Regions from separate parts of the Granulosicoccus sp. 3-233 genome, predicted to be linked through region 2. Evidence: riboswitches for the same ligand, from Rfam matches in the RefSeq annotation. Region 2 holds a riboswitch; each other region holds the start of a gene.
What was found. A riboswitch is a leader RNA that binds a small molecule or an ion and turns the genes downstream of it on or off. The one in region 2 is predicted to bind thiamine pyrophosphate.

Region 1: another riboswitch for thiamine pyrophosphate. It lies ahead of thiB (thiamine ABC transporter substrate binding subunit); the one in region 2 lies ahead of ACUNV4_RS21395 (3-oxoacyl-ACP reductase).
Region 3: another riboswitch for thiamine pyrophosphate. It lies ahead of thiD (bifunctional hydroxymethylpyrimidine kinase/phosphomethylpyrimidine kinase); the one in region 2 lies ahead of ACUNV4_RS21395 (3-oxoacyl-ACP reductase).

What each region holds. Positions count from the first base shown of each region.
Region 1 covers NZ_JBQYLE010000004.1:361,838-371,869, forward strand. The annotation lists gene tatB (Sec-independent protein translocase protein TatB) at 1-494, opposite strand, end outside; gene tatA (twin-arginine translocase TatA/TatE family subunit) at 527-754, opposite strand; gene ACUNV4_RS13515 (phosphoribosyl-ATP diphosphatase) at 773-1,093, opposite strand; gene hisI (phosphoribosyl-AMP cyclohydrolase) at 1,495-1,884, opposite strand; gene hisF (imidazole glycerol phosphate synthase subunit HisF) at 1,989-2,762, opposite strand; gene hisA (1-(5-phosphoribosyl)-5-[(5-phosphoribosylamino)methylideneamino]imidazole-4-carboxamide isomerase) at 2,765-3,517, opposite strand; gene hisH (imidazole glycerol phosphate synthase subunit HisH) at 3,689-4,333, opposite strand; gene hisB (imidazoleglycerol-phosphate dehydratase HisB) at 4,398-4,991, opposite strand; gene dtd (D-aminoacyl-tRNA deacylase) at 5,097-5,546, opposite strand; gene ACUNV4_RS13550 (rhodanese-like domain-containing protein) at 5,862-6,293, opposite strand; gene ACUNV4_RS13555 (lysophospholipid acyltransferase family protein) at 6,399-7,283, shown strand; TPP riboswitch at 7,377-7,488, shown strand; gene thiB (thiamine ABC transporter substrate binding subunit) at 7,550-8,599, shown strand; gene thiP (thiamine/thiamine pyrophosphate ABC transporter permease) at 8,602-10,032, shown strand, end outside.
Region 2 covers NZ_JBQYLE010000009.1:78,952-88,983, reverse strand. The annotation lists gene ACUNV4_RS21410 (ATP-binding protein) at 1-549, shown strand, start outside; gene ACUNV4_RS21405 (prenyltransferase) at 657-1,544, shown strand; gene ACUNV4_RS21400 (sodium:solute symporter family transporter) at 1,640-3,079, opposite strand; TPP riboswitch at 3,176-3,287, opposite strand; TPP riboswitch at 3,368-3,464, shown strand; gene ACUNV4_RS21395 (3-oxoacyl-ACP reductase) at 3,513-4,286, shown strand; gene ACUNV4_RS21390 (LLM class flavin-dependent oxidoreductase) at 4,316-5,602, shown strand; gene ACUNV4_RS21385 (GNAT family N-acetyltransferase) at 5,837-6,289, shown strand; gene rluF (23S rRNA pseudouridine(2604) synthase RluF) at 6,313-7,041, opposite strand; gene tdh (L-threonine 3-dehydrogenase) at 7,048-8,097, opposite strand; gene ACUNV4_RS21370 (TauD/TfdA family dioxygenase) at 8,361-9,413, opposite strand; gene ACUNV4_RS21365 (alpha-D-glucose phosphate-specific phosphoglucomutase) at 9,560-10,032, shown strand, end outside.
Region 3 covers NZ_JBQYLE010000009.1:287,496-297,527, reverse strand. The annotation lists gene ACUNV4_RS22285 (thiamine phosphate synthase) at 114-713, opposite strand; gene ACUNV4_RS22280 (thiazole synthase) at 716-1,495, opposite strand; gene thiS (sulfur carrier protein ThiS) at 1,500-1,697, opposite strand; gene ACUNV4_RS22270 (FAD-dependent oxidoreductase) at 1,681-2,697, opposite strand; gene tenA (thiaminase II) at 2,697-3,368, opposite strand; gene ACUNV4_RS22260 (ABC transporter substrate-binding protein) at 3,365-4,303, opposite strand; gene ACUNV4_RS22255 (ABC transporter permease) at 4,308-5,108, opposite strand; gene ACUNV4_RS22250 (ABC transporter ATP-binding protein) at 5,109-5,861, opposite strand; gene thiD (bifunctional hydroxymethylpyrimidine kinase/phosphomethylpyrimidine kinase) at 5,858-6,712, opposite strand; TPP riboswitch at 6,768-6,894, opposite strand; gene ACUNV4_RS22240 (TIGR01244 family sulfur transferase) at 7,443-9,122, shown strand; gene ACUNV4_RS22235 (SulP family inorganic anion transporter) at 9,119-10,032, shown strand, end outside.

The DNA of each region.
Region 1 (10,032 bases), on a different contig from region 2:
GTATTCTTCTCTGTGCCTGTTGCCTGATCTGTGCTTCCCGTGTGACCTGACATGCGGGCAAATTCATCCTTGCTCACTACAGAGTCGTCGGTTTGATTGGGGGCGGCGCTCTTGGCCAAGCTGTCTATACCATCGTTCTCGTCATCACTGCCGACAGGGGCCGCGTCCAGTTCCTTGACGCTGGTCTCCAGCTCTCCCAGACTCTTCCTTGCGCCTTTCACCACATCTCGCGTGCTGCTTTCGAAATCCTTTTTCGCCGTATTGACCATGTTCTTGAGCTCGTTGATCTGTTCACGCTGATCACCAATGAGCTTCTTCAGATCGCCAGTTTCCAGTTCGGAGGCAAGATCGGTCTTGACGCCGCGCACGAAGCGCTGCAACTTGCCAATCCACTGACCTGCCGTTTTTGCCACAGCCGGCAGCCTCTCGGGTCCGATCACGACCAGAGACACGATGCCAATCAGTAGAATTTCTGTAAATCCAACGTCAAACACGTGCTATCTATCCAAAAGTTGCATAGCCTGAATCAGACAGATTTCTGATCATCGGTCTTCTGCATGACGGGCTCATCGGCCGGTTTGGTGCCATCTTCCAGCTTCTCCGTCGGAGTCGACTCCTCGTCCTTGACAGCCTGCTTGAAGCCCTTGACTGCCGAACCGAGGTCTCCACCAAGATTCTTTAGACGCTTGGCACCGAAAATCAACACGACGATGACCAGAATGATCAACAGTTGAGGAACGCTTGGCATACCCATAAGTTTTCTCTAGATTAGCTATTTACTGGCGCGTGAGGCCTTTTCGGCATGACCCGAGACCCCTTCGCGACGCTGTAGTTCGTTCAAAATATCCTCTGGTCCCAGCCCCTTGGCACTCAGCATGACCAGCATGTGAAACCATACATCGGCAGCTTCAGACACCAGATGTTCCGGTTTGTCTCCCTTGGCCGCGAGAATGAATTCGACAGCTTCTTCACCCACTTTCTTCAATATGGCGTCATCACCGCCCGCAAACAAGCTTGCGGTGTAGGATTCTGCCGCATCGCTCTGTCTTCGGGCATCAATCTGAGCGCCCAATCGCTCAAGAATGTCGCTCATACCTGTGTCTCGCGGATGATCCATGGATGCATAGTGTATCCGCACTGAGGCATCCTACATGTGTTCCGTGCCCAATAATTATTCATACCTGCCAAGGCAGCGCCGACCGGTTGACCCGAACGTTCATCCGTGCAGGGTGCTGCCGACACCCGGGCTGCCTATTATCTCACGACAAGTCGAACCGATGGCAGCGACTCTTGCAGAGCATTCCGGGATCACCTGAGAGGCGCGGAACGAAGCCCGGACCATCCACATCACTGCGCCCGGCAGCCGGTGATCGGCGGTGATCGAGCGACCATTTCCCGGCATCTCCGGTCGCTGCGGCACTCTGACCAGCTTGCGGTACGCCTGCATTCTCCCTGAAGTTCGAACGATTACTGCCGAGCTACCAATCCACCCGCTCAATCATCCGAGAGTTGGTAGATGTCCTCCGGCGACTTCAGCACAGGTTCGCAGTCTTGCCATTCTCCCTCGTCATCAAGTCGTCGAAAAAAGCAGTGTTCCCGACCGGTGTGGCAGGCAATCCCACCAATTTGAACAACCTTGAGCAGAATGACATCACCGTCGCAGTCCAGGTGGATATCCTCGACCTGTTGTACATGCCCCGACTCCTCGCCCTTGCGCCACAAACGCTGGCGCGAACGTGAGAAGTAGACCGCTTTCTTCGAGCTGATCGTTTCGAGCAGTGCCTCCTCATTCATCCAGGCGACCATCAGAACCTGACCGGTACTGGCATCCTGGGCAATGGCGGGAATCAATCCAGCGTCGTTGAAGGAAATGGCTTCGATCATCGTTTTTCAATCAGTTTGGATGGAACTCAATGACTGGTGGACCGAACCCCGGGCGCTGCCCATGCCGAGTTCGGCCGATCCGGGACAAACCCGAACAATGAAATTCAAGCGCGTACCTCGATACCCTGCGCCGCCATATGTGCCTTTGCTTCGGCAATCGTGTATTCACCGAAGTGAAATATGCTGGCCGCCAGAACAGCATCTGCGCCACCCTCAAGAACACCTGCGGACAGATGATCCAGATTTCCGACACCCCCCGAAGCGATGACCGGTATCTCGACTGCATCGGATATCGCACGGGTCAATGCCAGATCGAAACCGATCTTCGTTCCATCCCGGTCCATGCTGGTCAGCAACAGTTCACCGGCGCCATATTCCGCCATCTTGACTGCCCACTCGATGGCATCGAGACCCGTCGGGGTTCTGCCTCCGTGCGTGAAGATCTCCCAGCGCGGCGGCTCACCCGGGGCGCTGACCGACTTTGCATCCAGAGCGACAACAATACACTGGGCACCGACCTTGTCAGTGGCCTCGCGCACCAGGTCCGGACGGTGCACAGCTGCCGTATTGATACCAACCTTGTCTGCGCCTGCGTTCAGCAAGCGGCGCACATCGGAGACTGCGCGTATTCCCCCACCGACTGTCAGAGGAATGAACACCTCTGAAGCCACCTCCTCCACCACATGAACAATGGTATCCCGGTTATCCGAGCTGGCCGTGATGTCGAGGAAGGTGATCTCGTCCGCGCCTGCCTCGTTATAGCCTCGTGCAACATTGACTGGATCGCCCGCGTCGCGAATGTCAAGAAACTTGACGCCCTTGACCACGCGTCCGGCATCTACATCCAGGCAGGGAATGATTCGTTTTGCCAGCCCCATGATCAGCTCTCCGGATTGCCCGCAGCATAAGTGTCGGCCAGCGCCTGGGCGGTAGCCAGATCAATGGTTTTCTCGTACAAGGCTCTTCCCACGATCGCCCCTTCGATACCCCGATGCCGCTGCCGACCCAGTGCTTCGATATCGTTGATATCGGTCACCCCACCCGAGGCGATGATCGGGATGTTCACAGCATCCGCAAGAGCCGCAGTCGCTTCCGTGTTCACGCCCTGCATCATGCCATCACGACTGATATCGGTATACACGATCGAGCAGACACCCACATCTTCGAAGCGCTGAGCCAGAGACACTGCAGTGACACTGGAAGCCTCCGCCCAGCCTTCCGTCGCCACGAAACCGTTATTGGCATCCAGACCGACAATCACATGGCCGGGGAAATGCCGACAAAGCTCGTCAACGAATTCCGGCTGCTTCACTGCCAGCGTTCCGATGATCAGGTACTGGACACCCACATCGAGATAGGCGCTGGCTATCTCCATCGAACGAATACCGCCACCGATCTGTACAGGTACCTGACCGCAGGCCTTGCAGATCTCCCCCACCACGGCCGCATTTCGGGGCTCCCCTGCAAATGCTCCATCCAGATCCACCAGATGGATGCGGCGCGCGCCTTCATCGAGCCAGCGCCTGGCAACGTCCACTGGATTCTCGTCGAACACCGTGTCGTCATCCATGCGTCCTTGCCGTAATCGCACGCATTTACCGTCTTTGATATCTATGGCTGGAATGATCAGCATCGTACCGGGTCCATTGTCTTGTTGATTGATGTGGGTGTCTTGTCTTTCCCTGTCTTGCCAGGAGACATCGCACCCGTGGATGCCTTGCTGTGGCAGAGATCAGAGGTAGAGATCAGACACCCATGTCCAGCCAGCAACGGGCATTCAGCTGGCTATCGAACATTCTCGCGACTAGCGTCCGTCCCAGCTGGCAAAATTCTTCAGCAACTGCAAGCCATCTCTGGCGCTCTTCTCCGGATGGAACTGGCAGGCAAACAGATTGGGCGCAGCTACCGCTACCGCGATGTCATGACCGTAGTGGCATGTGCCTGCCACCGCACCGATGTCTTCCGGCACACAATAGTAACTGTGAGCAAAGTAGAAACGGCTGGCATTCTCGATACCGGCCCAGAGCGCATGCTCCCGAGCGTGGCGGACTTCGCTCCACCCCATATGCGGGACTTTCAATCGCGAACCAGCGTCTTGCAATGGCTCCGCGAAACGGGTTACTTCCCCCGGCACAACGTTCAGACACGCCACACCGCCGTTTTCCTCGCTATGCGTCAACAGAACCTGATACCCCATGCAAATGCCGAGAAAGGGCCGGGTACCCGCGATGTTCAGGATCGTCTGCGACAGGCCGCTGTGCTGCAGTGCCGCCATGCAATCCTTGGCAGCACCCTGCCCCGGACAGACGACACGATCAGCCGATTCAATAACGGCTGCATCAGAGCTGACAACGACCTCAGCGTTCTCGGCGACGTGCTCTATGGCTTTGGACACCGATCGCAGGTTGCCCATGCCATAGTCGATGACGGCGATTCTTTGCATTTCCATGCTCAATTTCTATCAAGGTTCCCGGACGTCGGCTGAAGTCGATCAAGATTCATCGAAGGGCAACCTACAGGGTTCCCTTTGTCGAGGGCATTGTATCGGCCGCTCGCTCGTCAATCGAACATGCCATTCGCAGCGCTCTTCCGAAGGCCTTGAACAGAGTTTCGATCTTGTGGTGATCGTTGACACCACGCAAGACATCCATATGAATGGTTGCTCGGGCATGATTGGCAAAGCCCTGGAAGAACTCGGATGTCAGATCCACATCGAAGTTGCCCACTTTCGCACGCTTGAAATCAGCATGAAAATGCAGACCCGGACGCCCTGAAAAATCGATGACAACGCGTGAAAGCGATTCATCCAGCGGGACATAGGCATGTCCGTAACGAACGATACCCTTGCGATCACCCAGCGCCTGCGCAAAGGCGTCTCCCAGGGTGATGCCGATATCTTCGACCGTGTGGTGATCATCTATATGAGTGTCACCCTTGCACGCGATATCCAGATCAAACAGGCCGTGCCTGGAGATCTGATCCAGCATATGTTCGAGAAACGGCACCCCGGTCTGGAACTTGCCATTACCCTGCCCGTCCAGGAGCAGTTCCACCGCTATCTCGGTTTCCAGCGTGCTTCGCTTTACCTGCGCTCGGCGATTGGACACCCACATATCTCCCGCAAAAGCGCCGGAGCATACACCCTCCGCCCATGACTTGACACCCACAATCTGGCCAGATGCGGAATTAGCGCATTCGATTCGCCACGGCATTCACACTGACCGACGTGTCTCAAGCCAGAACGTCACCGGGCCATCATTGATCAGGGCCACCTGCATGTCCGCCCCGAAAGTCCCTCTGGCCACCGTTATCGACTCCCTGGACACGGTGCTCACCAGCGTATCGAACAGCTCATTCGCCTGTTGCGGAGACGCAGCGCTGGAGAAACCGGGCCTACGCCCTTTATGGGTGTCTGCTGCCAGGGTGAACTGAGGCACCAGCAACAGCTGTCCGCCGCCTTGGCGAATATCCCGATTCATCTTCCCCTGATCATCTTCGAACACTCGATAGCCGAGCATCTTCTCGGCGAGCTGGACGACCGATTCATGGGTGTCTGGTCTCTGGACCCCGATGAGGGCGAGCATGCCGGCGTCGATCCGGGCGGTAATCTGGTTGTCGATGGTGACTGAGGCGCGGGTTACGCGCTGAATAAGAGCGATCACTAGATAGACGAAACTCGGTAACAGGACACGTTTTAATGCAAACTAGGAAAATTCCTACCCAAATATCGGAATTTTCTGACGCAAAAAGACGGAACTTCCGATAGCAGTTCCGCGTCGATGCGCCGATAATGAATTTGTGGTCAGGAACACCACACACAGGGAAGTATCACGGAGGATGTATTTCAACAAGGAAGTTCGATTCATTGGATGAATTGCACGTTTGATGACCACATCAACCTGAGGAGCCAGGATGGTTCAGCCCGGCCACCGGATGGCCGGGTGTTTTGGGTCGATGCGCAGCGGTCAAGCGCTCCCCTAGCACTGCTCCCACGGCAAGCCTTCGAAGCGCCAACCAGCCACCGTATTCCGGTGATGCTCGTCATCCAGCGGCCCCTCGAACCCGCAAGCGATGATCCTGACGTCGGCCAGACCTTCTCGCAGCAGCACCTCTGCCGCATCGTGCGACCGATTGCCACTGCGACAGATCAGCAACAGCGGTGAGGAAGAACGCCCCTTGGCCGACACCTTGCCCAACAGGGCCTTTCTGACATTGGCCACGAAATGCTCGTTCACCACCCAGTCCGGCGCATCGATCCAGGGCACATTCACCGCTCCCCTCGGATGACCGATCATCAGGAATTCCATATCGGATCGAACGTCGATCAGCGTCACACCCGGGTCCGTTTGCATCAGAGACCACGCTTCCGTGGGTGAAATGGTGTCAATGGAATCAGCGTTATCGCTCATCGGAAGAATCTGTGGCAGGCAGAACATTGCCCGGAGAAGATTCTAACGATTAAGCTCGCACAGTTACACACGCTAAACTAGAGATTCGTCACAACCGGTTTCCCGATGTCCGTGCAGCTCACTCGCCTTCTCGCCAGAATCCTCAGCTGGCTTCCACTGCGCATGAATCAGACAATCGGGGCCACTCTCGGACTGTGCGTCTGGGCGCTCAACGGCAAATTGCGCCGTATCACCGATGTGAATCTCGACATGTGCTACCCGGACATGAACGAGGCACAGCGTCGCCGTCTGAGCCGCCTCAGTCTGATGGAAACCGGCAAGCAGCTGACCGAATGCGCCTGGATCTGGCACCGGCCCATCGCTCAGACCGAACAGCTGATAATCGACATCAATGGCGAAGAGCTGATGCTCGAGGCCCGGAAATCCGGCAAGGGGTGCCTGTTCGTCTCCCCTCACCTGGGCAACTGGGAAGTTTGCTCAGCCCCCTTGTCGAGCGACGAACCATTCACCTACTTCTACCGCAGTCCGCGCAATTCCCGGCTTGACAGCGAACTCATACGCTGGCGGGCGCACCTGCGAGGACACCCGGCCTCTCTTGATGCCGGTGGTATCAGACGTGGCTTCAAGATCCTCAAGTCGGGCGGCAATGTCGGTATTCTGCCCGACCAGGAACCCGACCAGGCCAATGGAGTCTTTGCCCCTTTCTTCGGCAAGCCGGCTCTGACCATGACCCTGCTGTCCGGCCTGGCGCGGCGCAGCGGTGCTACCGTACTCTACTGTGTGGCGGAGCGCCTGCCCAGAGGCAAGGGCTGGCGACTCCACATCCTGCCCGCCGATGAGGCGGTGTCCAGTAGCGATGCAGAACAGGCCGCCACTGCTCTCAACAGCGGTGTCGAACGGTGCATCGCATTGTGCCCTGAGCAGTACCTGTGGAGCTACAAGCGCTTCAACACGACGCACGATGGCTCTCCTCGACCCTATGCACGATAGCTCCTGTGGGCACGATGGCTTCCCTCGGCAACAGCCTGCTTGCAACCATGCCTCTTATACGAGAAACTGAGCGCGGTCCACAGGACCACACGTGATGACTCAACGGGGTGCCGCAAGGCTGAGAGTCCGGCTTGAACGTCAGCCGGGACAACCCGCAGAACCTGAACCGGCTAGCACCGGCGTAGGAATTGAGTTGCTGTACCTTCGCCAGGTCATCATCCCCGACTCTTCTGTCCACGATGAGCATGACAAGCGTACACAAACCCATGCGTATGAATCCGTTCGCCACACAGCCCCGCCGATACCTGCTCTCCACCGTACTGCTGGTCAGCACCACCCTGCCCCTGACGCTTGCCAATGCCGCCGATGAACCGCGCAAGCTGACCGTCTACACCTACGAGTCCTTCACTGCCGAATGGGGACCAGGGCCCGCCATCAAGGCCGGTTTCGAAGCTCAATGCGGCGACTGCACCATCGACTTCGTCGCCCTGGACAGCTCTGCCGGCATTCTCAATCGCGTTCAGCTCGAGGGCAAGTCCAGTCCGGCGGATGTCGTGCTGGGTCTTGACACCAATCTGATGGCGATTGCCGAAGACACCGGACTGTTGGCAACATCCGGTGTCGACACCAGCGCGCTGGAATTGCCCATGACATGGACTTCCGATATCTTCGTGCCATTCGATTACGGCTACTTTGCCTTCGTCTACGACACTGAAGCCCTGCCTGAACCACCAGCCAGCCTGGATGAACTCATTGCCGCGCCCGAGGACCTGAAGATCATCATCCAGGACCCGAGAACCAGCACTCCGGGCCTGGGACTGCTGCTGTGGATGAAGTCGGTGTATGGCGACAAGGCCGCCGAAAAGTGGCAGGCTCTGCAACCGCACATCCTGACCGTCACCAAGGGCTGGAGTGAAGCCTACTTTTCGCTGTTCCTCAATGGCGAAGCACCGATGGTGCTCAGCTACAGCACCTCACCGGCCTATCATATGGAGATCGACGAAACCGACCGCTACCAGGCTGCCGCATTCAGCGACGGACACTATCTGCAAGTCGAGGTCGCCGCGTTGCTGGCCCAGTCTCCTCGACAGGCATTGGGTCGGGAGTTCCTGAACTACCTGGTCAGTCAGGAAGCCCAGACCAGCATCCCGCTCGGCAATGTCATGTACCCCGTTGCGGACCTGGAAGAACAGCTGCCAGCATCCTTCGAGAAATTGATTTCACCGACACGGACCTTGCAATTCACTCCGGAAGAAGTACGCGATGGACGCAAGTCGTGGATCGACGAATGGCTTGAAGCTTCCACCGGAAACTGATCATGTCGATACGCTGGCCCTGGTGGGCCAGTGGCGTGGTAGCACTGTTCCTCATTGCCGCCATGACACTGCTGCCACTGGGCGCCATGCTTGCAGAAGCAGGCAGCATCGACTGGCACGCTGTGGTGAACGATACCTATTTGCAGCGCGTGATTCGTTTCAGCCTTTATCAGGCGCTCGCTTCGACGATACTGGCGTTGATCACCGCCATCCCGGTGGCACTCGCGCTGTCTCACAAGCCCGCATTCCCCGGTCGCTCCCTGATCGTCTCCCTGTTCAGCCTGTCACTGGTCATACCCACTATCGTTGCCATTTACGGCATCGTTGCTGTATTCGGCCGAACTGGTTGGCTGAGCGAGCTGCTGGCAATGATGGGCAACGAGCCACTGGCGTTCTACGGATTGCCCGGTATTCTGATTGCCCACGTGTTCTTCAATATGCCCTTGGCCGCCCGTATTCTCCTGAACGCCCTGGAGAGTATTCCCGCTGACAACTGGCGCCTGTGTCGACAACTGGGCATGACGCCCTGGGCCATCTTTCGACATATCGAATGGCACCGCATGAAACACCAGCTACCGGCTCTGGCACTGTTGATCTTCACTTTGTGTTTCACCAGTTTTGCCATTGTCATGACACTGGGCGGTGGCCCACGATCCACAACCATCGAAGTTGCCATCTACCAGGCCTTGAGATTCGATTTCGACATAAGCACGGCAGTGGCTCTGGCCTGCATTCAGCTACTCATCTGTCTGTCACTGATGGCCATGAGCACCCTGCTGCGCCACGACGGCAGCATGGGTTTCGACATTTATGCAAGCCCGGTCAAAGGCAGCACCGGCGCATACCGGAACGATGTCCGAGAAGGCCTCTGGCCTGGCGCGGGATGGAACATTGCTCATGTCGGTATACTGATGCTCGGCATCGTCTTTGTGCTGTTGCCCTTGCTGGCACTGATCATCTCGGCAATCAATGGCAAGACGCTGAGTGTCATGTTCGATTCCGCGACGCTATCGGCCCTTGGCAACACCCTGGCCGTCTCCCTGACCGCCGCCATTCTGTCGGTGACACTGGGACTGGCCTTGCTGCGAAGTACGCGCTACTTGCGCATCCGCCTGGCACGGGAACGCATGGGTCAGTGGATACAACTCACGGGCAATATCATTCTTGTCCTGCCGCCTCTGGTACTGGGCACCGGCCTCTTTCTGCTGCTTCGCCCGCTGGCTGACGTGTTTTCCATTGCCCTGATTCTGGTCATCATGATCAACAGCCTCATGGCATTGCCCTTTGTGCTACGAATCCTGGAAGCGCCGATGATGAATGCTGCCAGTGCGCAGGACAGGTTGCTACGTTCGCTGGGCATCCGGGGGTGGAATCGCTGGCGTCATGTCGACTGGCCACAACTTCGCAAACCGCTCGCCCTGTCTCTGGCTCTG
Region 2 (10,032 bases):
ATGGCCTTTGGATTCGCCAAGCAGTCCAGGGGGCATCTGAAGGTCTATTCCGAATTGGATCATGGTACGACCGTCAGATTGTATCTGCCGAAGGTTCAGCAGAAAGTGGCTTCGCTGGCACCTGCCGTGACTGTTGATCATCGAGCAAGACTGGCGGGCTTGCGCGTGTTCATCATCGAGGATAACGAGCAGTTGCGACAAGTGATCAGCAGTCAGGTCGAATCTCTGGGCTGCGAGGTCCATGCCGCCTGGGACGAGGCCTCATCGGTGGCGCTGATCGATGGACTGGAGAGTGTTGACGTGTTCCTGTCAGACATCATCCTGCCCGGTCATACGGATGGCCGACGCCTGGTAGAGAGACTTTCCAGACAGATGCCACAGGCGAAGACGGTCTTCATGTCGGGTTTTACCGAAAATTCGATCATTCACAATGGCACGCTTGACGACGGGGTCGTGTTTCTGCAGAAGCCCTTCAGATTGAACGAGCTGGCACAGGCTCTGATCGATGGCATGGAGTCGGAGCCCGTTCATGAGCGGGAAACTGACTGAATATCGAGTTGAGCCCTGCCGTCTTCTGGTAGATGCCTGATCTCCAAATGCCATGATCCTGTTGTAGCATGCCTGCATGCTCCGATATCTTCAGGCTTGCCAGTCGTATGCTGCACACTCTTGTCAGGTCCATGCGGGTTCCCTTTCTGGTGCTGACGCCCGTCAGTGTCTTTCTGGGGTACGCCACCGCATTGACCAGTTCCCTGCGAATCCCGTACTCGGATCTGTTACTGGTACTGATGGGTGCCTTGCTTGCGCATGTCAGCGTGAACATGTTCAACGAGTACCATGATTTCAAGAGTGGTCTGGATGCGAAGACGATCAAGACACCTTTCAGTGGCGGCAGTGGTGCCCTGATCGCCAATCCGCAGGCGGCACCAGCAGTACTGATGGGTGCGGTATCCAGTCTGCTGGTTACCGCCATCATTGGTGTCTGGTTTCTATTCGGTGTGGGTCTGCTGATACTGCCTTTGGGGATCATCGGTATTCTCATCATCCTGGCCTACACACCCTGGTTGAACCGACATCCTGTGCTGTGCCTGATGGCTCCGGGCATCGGTTTCGGTCCGTTGATCGTCATGGGAACGCATGTGGTGCTCACTGGCGAGTACTCGATCCAGGCAGGGATTGCCTCATTGGTGCCGTTTTTTCTTTCCAACAACCTCCTGCTGCTCAACCAGTTTCCTGATATCGCTGCGGACAGAAGTGTCGGTCGGCGACATTTTCCCATTGTCTACGGCGAACGCAAGGGCATCCTGTTGTATGGCAATACCGTCATGGCCACTTGTGGGGTCATTGTCCTGGGCATTCTGACGGGAATATTTCCCGAGTTGAGTATCGTGTGCTTCTTTCCGATGGGGATCGCGGTCATGGTGTTCTTCGGTATTGCCAGGCACGGAACATCGTTGGGCAGATTGTTGCCGTACCTGGGGATGAACGTCTGGGCAACGGTCATGACGTCGGTATTTCTGGGCTTCAGCATCATCCATGGCTGACGAATACGCATGAACCATGGCTGTTGCGCATGCTGATGTGCTTCACCGCCGAGGTCACCGTGGAGTCGTTCCCGAATCATGAGGCTGGCAATTCTTTATCCTTCCAGTTTTCGCACTCGCTGCGCCAGCGAAGTGAAATCGAAGAGCGAATTTACGGGTAGACGCAATAACAGCAGCGATACCGCCACCGGCAGCAGTGATGCCAACAGGAACGATTCCAGCAGATTCGTGACAGGTGCCCCGGGCAGTGGGAAAACCACCAGCCCGGCCACCAGACCACAGAACGTACTGAGCGCTGCATTGGTGCTTTGATAGCGAGCATTGAACAAACCGAAAAATACCGGAAACGCCGCTGCGCAGCAAAGCAGGTCTGCCAATAGAAACAGATACAGCACACTGTAGCCCTGAGCGGCTACGAGCAACACCGGCAAGGACAGCAGCAGGATCAGCCAGCGCGACCAGGACAGCAGGGTCTGATTGTTCATCTGAGGCAACAAGCGGTGCAGGTCGACTACCATGATGCTGGTCAGCCCGCTGATGGTGGAATCTGCGCTGCTCATGATCAGGGCCAGCCCGAATGGCAGCAGGCCAATGGCGAACCACAGAGGCACATCCGCCAGCAGAACGCTGAACAGGGCGACAGACCCATCACCGGGCAAGTCCAGGCCCACGAAAGCAAGGCCGAACAGGCCCATGATAAAGATGATGGGAAAGCTCAGCAGGCCGCTGAGAATGAAGCCGTTGCGAATGACACGGTTGTCGCGCGCTGCAAAGACTCTTTGCCAGGTGCCTTGATAGAAAAGTCCGGTGAGAACGACTGCGATGAAAAACGTCAGTCCGGATTTCAGGCCGTTGATATCCAGTGGGTTGAGTAGTTGCGGTGCTGTTGTCCGCAGGCCTTGCAAAGCAGGGGTCAGTCCATTGCTGGCTTGCCAACCGAAGCCGATCAGCAAGGCCAGAAAGGGCAGTATGACAAGCAATTGAAGACGGTCGGTGAAGATGGTTACCCGAAGCCCGCCATACAGGGTGTACAGCAGTGTTGCACCCATGACGATGCTGGCCGTCAGCCACAGGGGTACCGGTGCCAGCAGGGCAACCATCCTGGCAATGGCGGTCAGCCCTGCGCTCAGACTGATGAAGAGATAGAAGACCATGATGACCAAAACGAAGCCATACATCACCCGTCCGTAGCGAGCGAGTACAAACTCGGTCAGGGTATGGCCTTCGGGCATCAGAACACGGATACGGCAGCCCAGTGGGATCATGATCAGCCGTGGCGCCAGAGCCCCCAGAGCATAGCCGGTGATGGCGCCTATACCTCCCCAGGTGGCAGCCTGCGCCGGGCCGAACAGAATCCATGTGCCCAGGGTCGTGGCCAGCAACGTCAGCAGTGTGGCAGCGCTGCTCTGGCTGTTGCGAGCCACCAGATAGTCGTCCAGTCTGTCCTGTTTGCGATGGGCATAGAGCAAGCCTGGTACGGCGAACAGTGCCGCGAATACAAGCAGCCATATGAGGGCTGTGGAGGTGCTGAACATGGTTGTCTTCCTTGTCTTGAGCGGCGCTGACGTTTCGCCACAGGTGGCGGGCATCCGGCAAGGCAGGGAGACGGGAAAGAGGCTGGAGGCATGCATGGTGCAGCCTTGTTCCTTCCCTTCGCCAGCATTATCCGGATCAGGTTCAAAGGGTTGCCACACACACAGTGTGGTGTCTCAGCCGCTTTCCACGGCACCCCCAGGAGTGAGCGCAGAATAGGAAGTTCAAGTCCACTTGTCAACGATTATCAATTGACGCTACATCTTTCCTCAGTTGTTGTGCTATGGTTTTCGCTCGACACGGGGTGTCCTGATTTGCAGGGCTGAGAAAAAACCCGTTGAACCTGATCCAGTTCATACTGGCGAAGGGATGTCAGTCGCTGGCTCTGCCGCCACACCTGTGCATTCATGCCTTCGCCTCAATCCTGAGGTTTACATGCAGCAGTCTCTCCGTCTTGATCAACAACTGGTTCTGGTTACCGGTGGTGCCCGTGGCCTGGGTGAACACCTGGTAGCTGCCTTTCTCCGAGAAGGTGCCAGAGTTGTTATAAACTATCATCGCAGTTCTGATGCGGCCAGGCGCCTGGCAGAAAGATTCCCGGAGCATGCGCTCGCCGTACAGGCTGATGTATGCGAGCGAGCCGCAGTACAGGCGATGTTCGATCAGGCCCGACAGCATTTCGGCACACCGGTGACAACTGTCATCAACAATGCCTTGCCTGACTTCACATTCAACGGCGATGCACGTCCGAACGTGGATCAGCTGACCTGGGAAAACATGAACCAGCAATTCTCGGGAGTTGTCGGCGGTGCCATTAACACGACTCAGTCAGCACTGGCGGGCATGCGCGAGGCAGGTTTTGGTCGTATCGTGAACGTCGGAACCAATCTGTTCCAGAATCCCGTAGTGCCGTATCACGACTACACCGCTGGCAAGGCAGCCTTGTTGTCACTGACTCGCACGCTGTCGCAGGATCTGGGGCCCGACAACATCACCGTGAACATGGTGTCGGGCGGTCTGTTGCGTACCACGGATGCCTCGGCAGCAACCCCGGAGGCCGTGTTCGACTTCATTGCGGCGAGCACGCCCCTGCGGCGAGTGACCACACCGGCGGAATTCGCTGATGCCACCTTGTTCTTCGCCTCGTCCTGGGCGCGTTCGGTGACCGGGCAGAACCTGGTCGTGGATGGTGGTCTGGTGAAGGGCTGATGAGCACCGGGCGAACGCATACGCGGACGATGCATATCAATCTGTTCCTGATGGGCTGCGGCCATCACCGGGCCGCCTGGCGACATCCACAGTCCTCGGTAGAGCAATTGGGTGATATTCGCTATTACGAAGCTCTCGCGCAAGTGGCCGAACGCGGCAAGCTGGATGCCGTTTTCTTCGCCGACAGCGGGGCGGCGGGTAATGTGTCGGACGGCAGCTGGTGGTATCTGGAGCCACTGACTGCCATCGCCGCGATGAGTCGGGCGACTCATCGCATCGGCTTCATCAGCACCGTGTCCAGCACCTTCTACACGCCATTTCATGCCGCTCGCCTGCTGGCGTCGCTGGATCATATCTCCGGTGGCAGAATTGGCTGGAACGTGGTTACGTCGATGTTTGACGCTGAAGCCCGCAACCATGGTTACCGGAAAATGCCGGATCATGACGAGCGTTACCGACGCGCCGAGGAGTTCGTGCAGGCGGTGTCAGACCTGTGGGATTCCTGGGATGATGACGCCTTGCTGTTTGATCGTCAGGGGCATTATGCCGACCCCGGGAAGGTGCGTGCCATCAATCATCAGGGAGAATTCTTTCACGTTGATGGTCCGTTGAACGTACCGCGCCCATTGCAAGGGCATCCGGTACTGTTTCAGGCTGGTGCCTCGGAACAGGGTAGGGCACTGGCGGCCAGCCGTGCAGAAGCAATCTATGCGGTGGCCTATGATCTGCCTGCAGCGCAAAGCTATTATCGGGATATCAAGCGACGGGTGAAAGCTGCCGGCCGCAAGGTGGATGTGCCGATCATGCCAGGGCTGGTTACCTACGTGGCAGCAACCGAGGAAGAGGCCAAAGCCAAACAACGTGAACTGGATGAATTGCTGCCTGCCGACGCATCGTTGCGCCAATTGGCCCTGTTCATTGACCAGGATTGTTCCGAATGGGAGCTGGACGCACCAGTGCCACCCTTGCCATCACTGGAGAATTTCAGTGGTCCGCAGGGACGCTACAGCACCATACTGCGCATCATTGACACCGAAAATCCGACACTGCGTCAGTTGTTGGGAAGACTCGCGGCAGGTGGTGGTCATTGCACCCTGGTGGGTACGCCGGAAACGATTGCTGATCAGATGGAGCTCTGGTTCTGCAACGAAGGGGCCGACGGATTCAATCTGATGCCACCGTCATTGCCCGGTGGCATTGAAGATTTCGTGGATCAGGTAGTGCCTCTACTGCAGCAACGTGGTCTGTTTCGCCGTGATTACAAGGGCCATACACTGCGAGATCATCTGGAGTTGACAAGGCCCGGCTGCAACTGAAATGATGCCCAAGTTGGTTGTCATCCGACTGATTACAGGGGTGTGTCAGATTCCGAGAGGGGCTTCATGTTCAGGTACCATCCTTGCAAGAGACGAACCTTGCAAGAGACGAACCTTGCAAGAGACGAACCTTGTATCGGCGTATGACGGTCCCGACCGTACAGCACAGCATGCAAGTTCGGTCAGCGGCAAGCAGCTGCCGGAGCGCCGGGCGATATGATTGGGAGATCGGACATGTTGCAACTCAGATCAGCCAGTGAAGGTGATGCGGAGAGTGTCGCTCGCATTCTTGTGTCAGCAAGGCTTGCGTATCTGCCCTTTGCCCCATCTGCCCATTCGCCTGATGCGGTTCGTCGCTGGGTAGGCAACAACCTGATTCCGTCAGGTGGCGTTGTCGTCGCACAGCTCGATGACGAGAACGTGGGGGTTCTGGCTATATCGGAATCAGGCGGAATCGGATGGATCGACCAGCTTTACATGGCGCCGGGCCATGTCAATCAGGGTATCGGTAGTCAGCTTCTCGAACATGCCTTGAGCCTGTTGCCTCGCCCGATACATTTGTGGACATTTCAGGAAAACCACGGTGCAATCCGCTTTTATCAGCGCCATGGTTTCAAGGCCATCCGATACACGGATGGTGCTGGCAATGAAGAGAAGTGTCCGGACATGCTTTTCGAATATCCATGAACGGTAGCGTCATCAGGGCTCGATCACAGGCTCGAGAACACCGATAACTCGTCCTCGGTCAGGTTGCGCCACTGACCCGGTGGCAGTTCGTCCAGCGTGATATGCATGATGCGTATGCGTTCGAGTTTTTCGACGGAATAGTCGAAATACCTGCACATGCGTCGTATCTGTCGGTTCAATCCCTGCACCAGGGTGATTCTGAATACGTGGTCGGATTCCCTGACTACGTGGCAGCGTTTCGTGACGACACCGAGCATGGGAACGCCTCGGCTGATACCGACCATGAACTCATCGCTGATCTTTCTGTTCACGGTGACCCGGTATTCCTTTTCATGCCGGTTGTCGGCAGACAGAATCTTGTCTACCAGATCGCAGCGATTGGTCAGGAATATCAGGCCTTGAGAATCCTTGTCGAGTCTGCCTACCGGAAATACTCGGGAAGTGTGGGCAACCAGATCCACGATGTTTCTCTGATCCGTCTGCGCCGCGGTGCAGACCACACCGACCGGTTTGTTGAAGGCCAGAAAAACGACCTGTTCGGCAGTGAGCGGCACGATCGTCCGGCCTGAGAGTGTCACGGTGTCGCCGGCAGAGACCTTGTCGCCCAGCATCGCCCGCTCGCCGTTGATGAAGACCTCGCCGCGTCGCACATGGGCATCTGCCGCCTTTCTGGAGCAGAACCCGCTTTCGCAGATGTATTTGTTGATACGAGTCTCGCGGAGCGCCTGTGTGCCGGTCAGACATGGGCCCATGTACGCTCAACCCCAGTCCATGACCACCTTGCCAGCCTCACCCGAAATCATGGCGGCGAAACCGTCTTCGTAGTCATCAATGGAGATTCGGTGGGTGATCAGCTCGCTCAGATCCAGGCCCGATTGCACCAGGGCAATCATCTTGTACCAGGTTTCGAACATCTCGCGACCATAGATGCCCTTGACGTTGAGCATCTTGAAGATGATCTTGTTCCAGTCAACTGCGAACTCGGTCGGTGCGATGCCCAGCAGCGCAATCTTGCCGCCATTGTTCATCTTGTCGATCATATCGCGCATTGCCGGGGCGGCACCTGACATTTCCAGGCCCACATCAAAGCCTTCGGTCATGCCCAATTCGGCCATGACATCCGAGAGGCTCTGTTCGGCGGCGTTGACGACATGTTGAACGCCCAGTCGCTTGGCCAGCTCGATGCGATAGGGGCTGATATCGGTGATGACCGTCTTGCGCGCCCCCACTTTCTGCGCCACCAGGGCGCCCATGATGCCGATAGGGCCGGCGCCAGTCACCAGTACATCCTCACCAACCAGATCGAAGCTCAGTGCCGTGTGTACCGCGTTGCCGAAGGGGTCGAATATGGCGGCAATCTCATCGGGAATGTCGTCCGGGATCGGCACGACGTTGCTCTCGGGGATGCACAGATACTCTGCAAAGGAGCCCGGTCGGTTGACGCCCACGCCTTGCGTATTGCGGCACAAATGTCCACGTCCTGCACGGCAGTTGCGACAGGCACCACAGACGATATGGCCTTCGCCCGAGACTCGCTGACCGATCTGGTATTTGGTGGCTGCCGAGCCACAGTCGACAATCTCGCCACAGAATTCATGACCGACCACCATGGGAACCGGTACGACCTTCGCTGACCATTCATCCCACTTCCAGATATGCACATCGGTACCACAGATGGCCGATTTTCTGACCTTGATGAGTACATCACGCGGGCCGGCCTCGGGAATGGGTACCTGTTCCATCCAGATGCCGGCTTCGGGCCTGGCCTTCACCAGCGCCTTCATTTGATTGCTGCTTCGACTACTCATTTCATGAACTCCATTGGGCGACCGCCGTCGATGAATGCGTCGATGGCATGGTACTGTTCTTCGCGACGAAGCGCCGCAGACATCTGTAAAGGATCCGGTCTTGCCCAGGGAGGCCTATCCGGAAAACCGAAGTGTGCAACGTACACGTTTTTCAGGCGGCTGCGTACGACCTCGACTGTCTGAAGAGTATCGTTTTGTCGCAGGATGACAGCTGAGTGCTCGGCAGGCAAGGCGGGCCCGGCATGAATCAGCGTGGCTGATCACTAGTCCAGCGGTGCATGCAATCGCGTGGCGCTGGTGATGATCCCACCCCGATTGCCGACTTCGATACTGCCGTAACGCTGCGTGAAGCACTCGGGCAATTCACGATCCCCCTCGATCGACAACCACAGACGCAGCAGGTGGCGACGTCTGTCGGCATCGGGCCAATCGGTGAAGGCCGTACGATCATGCAACTGTGCATGGTTGTAGACGAACTGCATGTCGCCGGGCTGCAGACGCATGCTCAGGTGCAGATCCGCATCATTGGCCAGGCTGTCGAACAGGTCGAGAGCCTCGATGTGCTCCGGGGTCAGGCGCATCGCATCGTCGAACCGTTGAGCGCTATTGATATACTGGCGCTGATAGAACACGGTCAGTTTGCCCTGGTACCAGGACAGTGGTGGAATCGTCATGAACGGTTGCATGCCGTCCGGAATCTCGCCGCGTCGGTCGGTGGCAATGGGATCGAACAGTCTTTCCAGCAGGTCAGGGCGCTCGGCCTTCATCCGGTTGTAGATGGATTCGGCGCTGACCAGCAGTGAGTCGCCACCCTCCATACCCTCACGCAGGCACAAAAGGCCGACGACATCGGCGCTGTCGGTATGAAAGCTCTGGCGCGCGCTGGTCTGGTAGATGCGGGTATCGGGGTCGTTCGGGTTGGCGCCGACATTGCGCACGTGTCCCACGATATGCCCTGCCGCATTCTGAGAGCGCGCCGATCCCAGGTGGGCACCCACACCGCAGAAGATGGCTGCCGCCATTTCCTGAGAGTAGCTGTCGCTGGGTAATCCTCGAATGACCTCGAAACCGATGCCATGAATCAGCTTCTCTCTCAGCGCCTGCAGATGGTGCGCAAGATTGTCCAACGGAAAGTCTGTCTTCGTGATGTCGCCGATATCCTGTCCAAGCGAGAGGTAGTGCGTGGCGGCCGTCTCCAGCTCCGCGATGTCCGTGGCAGAGAGATGCACCAGCCACTGATCGGGGGCGGCCTGCATCTGCGAACCTGTCCAGGCGGCAGGGCCGTTGATGATGTCGGGTAATGCAGGCTGGCTCATGGGGCTCCGGTGTTGTTGATTTCTCCGGTTCACTGATTCCCGGAACGCTGCTATTCTTCCATATCAACGTGGAATCCTCCAGCGCAACACACTGACCAGGACCGGTTGCCAGGAGATCGACACCCAGCCATTGGAGGATGTGAACAATGACCGTCACGAGCGTTACCACCCAGCCCTTTGCCGGACAGAAGCCTGGTACGTCCGGATTGCGCAAGAAAGTGCGTGTGTTCCAGCAACCCCACTATCTGGAAAATTTTGTCCAATCCATCTTTGACACTCTCGAAGGGTTCAAGGGAAAGACGCTGGTCGTCGGTGGTGATGGCCGATACTTCAATCGCGACGCTCTGCAGATCATCGTCAAGATGGCCTCTGCCAATGGTTTTGGTCGTGTGCTGATCGGCAAGGGTGGCATTCTTTCCACACCGGCGGCCTCCGGCATGATTCGCAAGCGCGAAGCCTTTGGTGGCATCATTCTGTCCGCCAGCCACAATCCGGGCGGGCCGGAGGAGGATTTCGGGATCAAATACAACGCCGGCAATGGTGGTCCTGCACCCGAGCAACTCACCGAAACCATCTTCCAGAAGACACAGACAATCGATCGTTACCTGATCCTTACCGG
Region 3 (10,032 bases), 210 kb from region 2:
TTTTCACTGCCGGTTTGAGAGCGCCCGGTTTGGAGATGCTGCTTGGGGTGAACAGGGTATTCATGCGTGGCAAAGATTGCTGCATCGGAGAATCAATGTCAAGCCTTTCGACTTCATTCGACGCGAGTCACGTCCAGCCATTCCCGTACTCGTGCAACCGGGTCAGCGTGCTGCACGACATCGGTGACCACACATACCGAGTCTGCCCCGTGTTCAAAGGCCCCGGGGGCTCGCTCGGGGGTAAAGCCGCCAATCGCCACCAGAGGAACATCGCCGATGGCATCCTTCCAGCGCTGCAGTTTTTCCAGCCCCTGAGGCCGCCAGGGCATTTTCTTCAACAGTGTGGCATATATCGGGCCGAGCGCGATGTAGTCGGGTGACTGGGACAGCGCGATAGCCAACTCGGCGCGATCATGTGTACTGATGCCGATCTTCATGCCGGCCCGTCGCAGGGTATCGATCTCCGCTGTCTGCAGGTCTTCCTGTCCCAGGTGTACGGCCCTGCAACCTTCGTCCAATGCCAGGCGCCAGTAGTCGTTGAGTATCAGGGTGGCGCCGGTTTTCTCGCACAGTTCCCGCGCTTCGCGTATCTGCCGGCGACAATCCTTCTCGCTGGTGTCCTTCATCCGCAATTGCACGCAGCGCACACCGGCATCGAGAAATTCGGCCAGTTGTCGGGTATCGCCGACGATCAGGTAGAAGCGATCCAGCATGTCTAGAGATCTCGGAAAGGGGTGCCCAGAACGGGCGTGGAAGGAGCTGCCATGTCACGCGGCATCATGGGGTCGGCCTGCCAGGCTGCGCGCCCGGCGTCCACGGCCAGCGAAAAGGCACGGGCCATGGCAACCGGGTCGCCGGCTCGGGCAACGGCCGTATTGAGAAGCACGGCATCGTAACCGAGCTCCATGGCGGCAGCGGCATGAGAGGGCAGGCCGATACCGGCATCCACGACCAGCGGCACATCGGGGAAGTGAGCCCGCATGGAGCTCAAGGCATAGGGATTGTTCAGGCCGCGACCGCTGCCGATCGGTGCTCCCCAGGGCATGAGAACGCGACAGCCCGCATTGAGCAAGCGGTCGGCGACCACCAGGTCGTCAGTGGTGTAGGGAAAGACCTCGAAACCATCGTCGGCCAGTATGCGTGCGGCTTCCACCAGTCCGAAAACATCGGGTTGCAGCGTGTCATCATCGCCAATGACTTCCAGTTTGATCCAGGGAGTACCGAAGAGTTCACGCGCCATGTACGCGGTATTGACCGCTTCCTTGACGCCCCGGCAACCTGCCGTATTGGGCAACACCCGGACATTGGCCGACTGGATCAGCGACCAGAATGCCTGCCCTGATTTCTCGGAACTGGACTCGCGCCGGAGCGAGACAGTGACCACCTCGCAGCCGGATGCCGCTATGGCATCGAGCATGATCTGTGGCGATGGATACAAGGATGTCCCCAGCAGGAGGCGAGATCCGAGTTCGACATCGTAAAACGACAGTGACATCCGCTCAGCCTCCGGACATGGGGGCGATGATGTCCACCGCATCATCGTCTGACAGTTCGAATTTGCTGCGTTTGCCGATCGGAACAAACTCCTGATTGACCGCGGTTGCCACGCTGTTTGCGCCGTGGCCCAAGTGTTCCAGCAAATCGTGCAGCGTACAGGATTCCACCTGTTGCTGTTCGCCGTTAATCCGAATTTTCATCACACACTTCCTCGTCAGGCTTTCCGTCCAGTACCAGTGCCGCGGCCCGTTGCGCCATCGCGGGGGCGCACAGGAAGCCGTGTCGATACAGACCATTGATGTGGACCGTTCGGCCACGACGTCTGAGTCGTGGCAGATTGTCGGTAAATGCTGGCCGTACATCGGTACCGATCTCGATGATGGCAGCGTCTGCAAAACCGGTATGCAGGCCATAGGCGCTGGACAGCAGTTCCATGACCGAGCGCGCACTGGCGAGACTGCGATCATCGCTTTCGATCATGGTCGCACCGACCATGAATCGGTTGTTTTCTCTGGGCACGATATAGATCGGATGGCGTGGATGCAGCATGCGAACCGGTCGCTGCAGACTGATTTCCCGGGTTTCGAGGATCAGCATTTCACCCTTGACGCCACGCAGGTCCGCAAGGCTGTCACGTGCTGCCAGGCCCCGGCAATCGATGCGCCAGCCGGAGCGAGGCGCTTCAGCCAGTTCTGCCTTGCTCAGATGGCGGTTGAATTCCACCGAGAATCGTTCACTCTGTCTGAGTGATTCCAGCAGACCCTGCAATGTCCGTCTGGGATCCAGGTGCGCCTCTTCCGCGTAGTGCAGACCCATGTCGAAGCGATGGCCGATATCCGGCTCCATCGCTTCCATTCGAGCTCGATCGAGCCGCGCAAAGCTGTCCGTGCGCCGTGCAAACTGCTCGAAATCGGCACGATCACGGCGCAGCGCCACCACCAGCGATCCAGCCTGCTGCAGCGACTGGCTGTGCTTCTGCCAGTACGACAGACTCTCCAGGCCCAAGCGGAAGATCAGTGGTTCGGCACTTTCACTTTCGCACCAGGGAGCCAGCATGCCGCCCGCCCACCAGGAGCAGCAACTGTCATCGATACCGTGGCTGGCCGAGATCATTCTCACTCGACAACCACGCTCGATGAAGGCCTGTGCGGCACACAGACCGGCCACCCCTGCGCCGATGATTTCCACCTCGGTGCTCATCAGCGGCAATCCAGTCCCATCTGCCAGAAGTCCACCTCCAGACGTGTCGCAGCATCGAAGGTGCGACACAGTGCCTGCACCCGAGGCTCGCCCAGCTGTTCCATGCTGATGGCATCACAGGCCTGGCGATGCGTGTTGGCTACCTGCTGATATTCCTCGCTGGCATACATCTGCACCCAGTCCGAGTAGGGATTGCCTTCGGTGACAAGAAACGATTGCGTTTGCAACCAGTTGGCCACTTCGGCATAGCCGATGATGCAGGGGGCCAGTGCCACGTTCAGATCCAGCAGGTCACCGGCCATACCGCGTTCCAGTACGTAGCGGGTATAGGCCATATTGGGCGTTGATTCCACTGTCTCCTCCAGCGCCTGCTTCGAGATGCCGAACTGCTGGCAGTAGCCGATATGCAAGTCCAGTTCGATATCGATGATGCCGTGCAGGGAGCTCTGAGCCTGTTTCAGTTCGGCCAGTGAACGGCTCTTGTAGGCCGCCAGGCCGAAGGCGCGGGCAAACTGGATGAGAAACAGATAATCCTGTTTCAGGTAATGCTCGAAACACTCCGCTGGCAGTGTACCGGCCGCCAGTTGGCGAACGAACTCGTGCTGAATATAGTGCTGCCAGTGAGGTTCACTGTGCGCAATCAGGTGTTGCGTCAGAGTCTGTTGGCTCATCGTCCGGCTTCGTAGGTGTAGCTGTTCAATGCTGGCACGGAGTCGATCAGACCCTGTGATTGCATGAAGGCGGCGAAATTCTCATAGCGCTGACGGTCAAGGGCCGCAGGTCGCAGTGCGAACCGGGTGAGCGTGTCGCGCCAGGCACGTCGATTCAGCTCATTGTCGAGCATGTCCGGGTTGGAGTCACGAAAGACCTCCCAGGCCTCATCAGGATGATTGATGATGAAAATGGTGGCGCGCTCGATGGCGTTCAGGAATGGCAGCATCCAGGAGCTGTCGAGTGACTCGTTGTTGGCAATCAGAATCAGTTCATCGAACGCTGGTACCCCGTGTTCCTCCGGATAATAGGCACGTCCGGGATGGCCTTCGATATCCAGCTGGTTCAGTTCGAAGTTGCGGTAGGCACCGATCACGGCATCCACCTGGCCGGTAATCAGAGCAGGGGACAGGGAAAAATTGACATTGACCAGTTCGATGTCATCCAGAGTCAGGGAAACGCTCTCCAGCATGGCCTTGAGCAGGGCATCTTCGAAGCCACCGACGGAGAAACCGACCTTGCGGCCTTTCAGGGATTCGAGCGATTCTATCGGTCCATCATCCAGTACCACGAGAGAATTCAGCGGTGTGGATACCAGGGTACCGAAGCGTGACAGTGGCAGGCCTTCGGCGACCTGTACATGCAGTTGCGGCTGGTAGCTGATGGCGATATCCGCCTTGCCGGCGGCAACCATCTTGGGTGGCAGTGAGGGGTCGGCGGGTTCGATCAGTTCGACGCTCAGTCCCTGTTCGTCGAAAAAGCCTTTCTGCTGGGCAATGATCAGCTGCGCGTGATCGGGGTTGATGAACCAGTCGAGCAGAACCGTGACCGGATCGGCAGCCAGGGTACTGCTGCTGAACAGCAGGCTTGCCAACAGGAGTTTGAATCGTTTCATGAGCTCAATGTGTTTCGGTTTGGAGGGCGTTGTTGCGACTGGAATCGGGAAGCCAGTAAAGGCATCGATCCAGCAGGTGATTGACGAGACTGTAGAGCAGGAAGGCCATCAGACACAGGCAGAGCAGGGCCGCAAACATCAGGTCGGTCTGCATGCGACCGTTTGCCTGCAGCATCAGATAGCCCAGGCCCTGACTGGAGCCGACCCACTCGCCGACAACGGCGCCGATGGGCGCCACCGAGGTGGCTACGCGAATGCCAGAGGCCATGGAGGGGAGAGCCGCCGGCAGTCGTATCTGCAGCAGAATGGTTGTGGGCGTTGCGTTCATGGTGCGAGCCAGGTCGAGCATGGCCGAACTGGTATGACGCAGGCCGTCGAAAGTGGCAGCCACCACCGGAAAGTAGATGATCAGGATTGCCATCACCACCTTGGAGCCCATGCCGTAGCCGAACCAGAGCGTCAGAAGTGGTGCCAGGGCGAACACCGGCAGCGACTGACTGATGACCATCAGCGGCAGCAGCCAGCGACGCAGTCGTCTGGAGGTGGTCAGCAGGATGGCGCTGAGTATGCCGAGCACACAACCACTGAGCAGGCCGGCAATGACCTCGAAGGCGGTAATGGCGGTGTGCAGGCCGAGTGTCTGCATCTGACTGAACAGTGTCTTCAGAATTGCAAACGGTGCCGGTAGCAGAAAGTGGGGAATGCCACTGAGCATGACCAGCAGTTGCCAGGCCAGCAGCATCAGCGCAAGACTGACGAACAGACCTGGAATTCGCGCACGCCCGAGTGTCGTTGACCTGTTCATTCAGGCGGGCACCGGTCGGTTTTCACCGTTTTTCATGAATTGCCAGACGGCCGGCAACCGTGAGGCGATTTCCTCATGATCCAGCTGCCGTGGTGGTTGCGTGCGCAGCGGCATCGATTGCACGCGGGTGGGAGACCCCGGCTCGAGTACATGCAGTGCATGCGATAGCCTCAGGGCCTCCATCGGATCGTGTGTTACCAGCAGGACGGTGTGCCCGCTGAGGAGCTCGAAGGAGAGGCTCTGCAGTTCGTCGCGGGTGATGGCATCCAGACGACTGAAGGGTTCATCCATCAGTACGATGTCACGATGTTCGAGCAGGGTGCGCGCCAGGGCCACGCGCTGGCGCATGCCCCCGGAGAGTACTGCCGGCAGGGCGTCTGCCCACGACGACAGGCCGACACGTTCGAGCAGCTCGCTGACACGATGATCAGTGTCCTGCAGGCGTTCACCACGCAGCCTTGGTCCCAGCTGAATGTTCTGTCGCGCTGTCAACCACGGCAGCAGCCCATCGTCCTGCGCCATGTAGGCAATACGGCTGGATACCGGCTTGCCGGCATCCGTCAGTACGCTGCCCTCATCCGGCTGCTGCAAGCCGGCGATGATCCTGAGCAGGCTGGTCTTGCCGATGCCACTGCGGCCAAGCAGACTGTGCCACTTGCCAGCCTCCAGGTGCAGTGACAGATCCTGGAAGATCGGATGACTCCCCAGGTTCAGACTGACCTTGTTCAGCGCGATGCCGGGTGAATGACTCACGTTTGCGGCCAGAGGGCATGAAAGTGGTGGACCGGCCCGTGTCCGGAACCGATTTGCAGCTCGTCGGCACGGATGATGGCTGCATGCACGTAGATTTCAGCGGCCTGTACGGCATCGGATACGGACGCTCCCCTGGCCAGTTCAGCGGCGATGGCCGAGGACAGGGTACAGCCGGTACCGTGGGTGTTGCCGGTCTGGATGCGGGGCTGCGTGAACCGCTGCAGCTGGCCGTTCTGCAACAGCAGATCGGTACAGTCAGTGGAATTCAGGTGCCCACCCTTGAGCAGTACACAGGCGCTACCCATTTCTGCGAGTCTGGCCGCCTGAGCCTCCATATCCGCCAGATCCCCGGCCTCCTTGCCGTTGCCCAGTAGCAAGGCTGCTTCGGGCAGATTGGGGGTAATCAGCGTCGCCCGCGGAAACAGGTAGTGACGCAGGGCATCGATGGCTTCAGTGTGCAGCAGGGAGTCTCCGCTCTTGGCGACCATGACCGGGTCGAGAACAACAGGAATCGCGGGGTGCTGCTCGAGGACTTCACTGATGGTGCGGATGATGTCGACATTGGCCAGCATGCCTATCTTGATGGCGTCGATGCGGATATCGGACAGCACGGTTTCCATTTGCTGGCGAACGAATTCGGCGGGCACTTCGTGGATGGCATTCACCGCTCGCGTGTTCTGTGCCGTCAGCGCCGTGATGGTCGAGGCTCCGTAGACGCCCAGCGCGCTGAAGGCTTTCAGGTCCGCCTGAACGCCGGCGCCACCGCCTGAATCCGAGCCGGCGATGGTCATCGCAGCCGGTACGCCCCGTACTGTAGCGGGGTGAGAGATTGTCGTATTGCCAGGATTCATGTTCAGCTCCACCGGAGACGCCGGGAGGAACTGGACCCATGCAAGGGAATGACTCGGATTCCCGTGACTTGAATCCCTTCGTCGGCATTATCCGCATCAGGTTCAGCGGGATCGTGCAATCAGATGCATCATCTCAGCCGAACGCCCACCTCTGTAGTCGTCCAGCACCCCGTCAAGTGTGCGAGAGAGTATCACGCGTCAATCCACTTGACCAGATGCTCTTCCTGAAAATTCTCGGTACTGGCCGTCATCGCCCGGCCATGACGGTTCCACACTCTTGCAGTAATCTCCGTGAATATCCTGTTGGTCATGGGCGCCTGACCACTGACCTCTGATCCGTGACCCGTGACCCGTGAACCCGTGAACCCGTGAACCCGTGAACCCGTGAACCCGTGAACCCGTGAACCCGTGAATCCGTGAATCCGTGAATCCTGAACCCTGAACCCTGAACCCTGAACCCTGAACCCTGAACCCTGAACCCTGAACCCTGGGCAGAGGCACTGGGGAACGCCTGCACGGCTGGTGTGCCCTGGCCAGGTCGATGGTGACGGTGACATTGTCACCGACCCCTTGAGAAATCAGGTCTATTCTCCCGATCACCAGTGGCCGGCCGGGATCGGAATCGGGCGTGCATGCGGTAGTGGCGCCGGCCAGGAACATCGGTTCATGCCGAGAGAATAGCGGCGCGATGCTCAACAATCACTGACAACAACCCCGGGAAACACCGCCCATGGACGTCAAGAACATTTCAGACACTCTCTCCCTGAGCAAGCAGTTGCAGATCGACGATATTGCCCGGCTGCGTGAATTGGGATTCCGGTCGATCATCTGCAATCGGCCTGACGGAGAAGCGGCTGATCAGCCCACTTTTGCTGAAATACAGGCCGAGGCAGCCAGACACGGTCTGGAAATGCGATATCTGCCCGTCGTTCCTGGCCAGGTAAGCAATGAAGACGTCGACAGCTTCGCGCGGGCAATGCAGGAAATGCCGAAGCCTGCAATGGCCTATTGCCGCAGCGGTACACGCTCTGCCACCTTGTGGTCTCTGGGCCAGGCCCGTACGCGACCGGTGCCGGAGATTCTGGCCGCCGCCAGAAGTGCCGGCTTTGACCTGTCAGGCGTCGTCCGGCGACTGGCCAATGGAGGGGTCACACCAACCGACAAGGCTGATGGTTCTTTTGATGTCGTGATTGTCGGGGCGGGTGCCGCCGGTATCGCCGTGGCATCCAGTCTGCTCAAGCGCCAGGCGGATCTGCAGCTTGCCTTGATCGACCCTGCCGATATTCATTACTACCAGCCCGGATGGACCATGGTGGGAGGCGGGATATTCGAACCGGAGAAAACCGTCAGAACCATGGGGTCGCTGATACCCCCTGGTGTGCAATGGCTCAAGACAGCAGTCACGGCCTTCGAGCCGGCGAACGATTCGATCATACTTGAAGGCTGTCGAGTCATCCGGTACAAGCGGCTCATCGTCTGTCCAGGTCTCAAACTCGACTGGCACCGGGTGGAAGGGCTGACAGAGACCCTGGGACGCAATGGCGTGACCTCCAATTACCGCTACGATCTGGCTCCCTATACCTGGTCGCTGGTACAGTCGATGACGTCAGGCAAGGCGGTGTTCACACAGCCTCCCATGCCGATCAAGTGCGCCGGTGCGCCACAGAAGGCGATGTACCTGTCGGCAGATCACTGGAATCGCACTGGCGTTCTGCAGGATATCGATATCGATTTCAACAATGCCGGTGGAGTACTGTTCGGGGTCAAGGACTATGTGCCGGCACTGCAGGAATACGTTGAACGGTACCGTGCGTCACTGAATTTCTTTCACAATCTGGTGGCAGTGGATGGCGATGCGGGAAAGGCCTGGTTCGACGTGAGCGACGCCGACAAGCCCGTCAGACGAGTGGAAGTGGAATTCGACATGATGCATGTCTGTCCCCCTCAATGTGCTCCGGAATTCATCAGTGCCTCGCCGTTGGCTGATGCGGCCGGCTGGGTGGATGTCGAGCAGTCGACTCTGCGTCACAGGAGCCATGAGAATATCTGGGCATTGGGCGATGTCATGAATGCACCCAATGCGAAGACGGCCGCCGCTGCTCGCAAGCAGGCACCGGTCGTGGCGGCCAATGTCATTGCCGATATCGCTGGCAGGTCTCCCGTGGCGTCCTACGATGGTTACGGGTCCTGCCCCCTGACTGTCGAGCGTGGCAGGATTGTTCTGGCCGAGTTCGGCTATGGTGGCGCTCTGCTACCCAGCTTTCCGACATGGCTGCTCGACGGGACGCGGCCATCGCGCCTGGCATGGCTGCTCAAGGAGCGGATTCTGCCGCCCGTGTACTGGAAGGCGATGTTGCGTGGTCATGAATGGATGGCGCAGCCGGCCTCGCTACCGGACGCCAGTCAGTGAAGAGAGCGTCGATTGCCAGCTATCTGCCCTGTCTGGAATGGGGCAGGGAGTATGACCGTGGCTCCCTGATCAATGATCTGCTGGCTGCGGTGATAGTCACGATCATGCTGATTCCGCAATCCCTGGCCTACGCGCTGCTGGCCGGCTTGCCGCCAGAGGCTGGTCTGTACGCGTCTATCGTACCGATATTGTTGTATGCGATTTTCGGTACCAGTCGCACTCTGGCTGTCGGCCCGGTGGCCGTGGTTTCCCTGATGACCGCGACGGCCATCGGATCTGTCGTTCATAATACAGGGGTGGACCATGTCACTGCGGCGCTGACGCTGGCCGGCCTGTCCGGTGTGATGCTGGTGACCATGGGGCTTTTCAGACTCGGTTTTCTGGCCAATTTTCTGTCTCATCCGGTCATTGCAGGATTCATCACGGCATCGGCCATTCTCATTGCGGCCAGTCAGTTGAAGCATGTACTGGGCGTGTCTGCCGACGGTCACAATCTTCTGGAACTCCTGTTGTCGCTGGCAAGTCAGTTGAATGCGGCCAACCGGGAGACGCTGTTGTTGGGTGTCACCTCCATTGCATTCCTTTTCTGGTGCCGCAAGGGGCTCAAAGCCCTGCTTTTGCATCTGGGTCTGTCGCCGAAGCTGGCAGAGGCGCTGGCTCGGACGGGACCTGTCATGGCCGTTCTCGTGACGACGGCTCTGGTTTGGGGTCTGCAGCTGGATTCCCACGGTGTCAGCGTCGTGGGTGCCGTTCCGCAGGCCCTGCCACCACTGACCTGGCCGAGTGTCTCAGCCGACCTGTTGCGGGAGCTGTGGATGCCTGCGCTACTGATTTCGGTGATTGGCTTTGTCGAGTCCATCTCGGTCGCTCAGACTCTGGCTGCCAAGCGGCGACAGCGCATTCGCTCGGA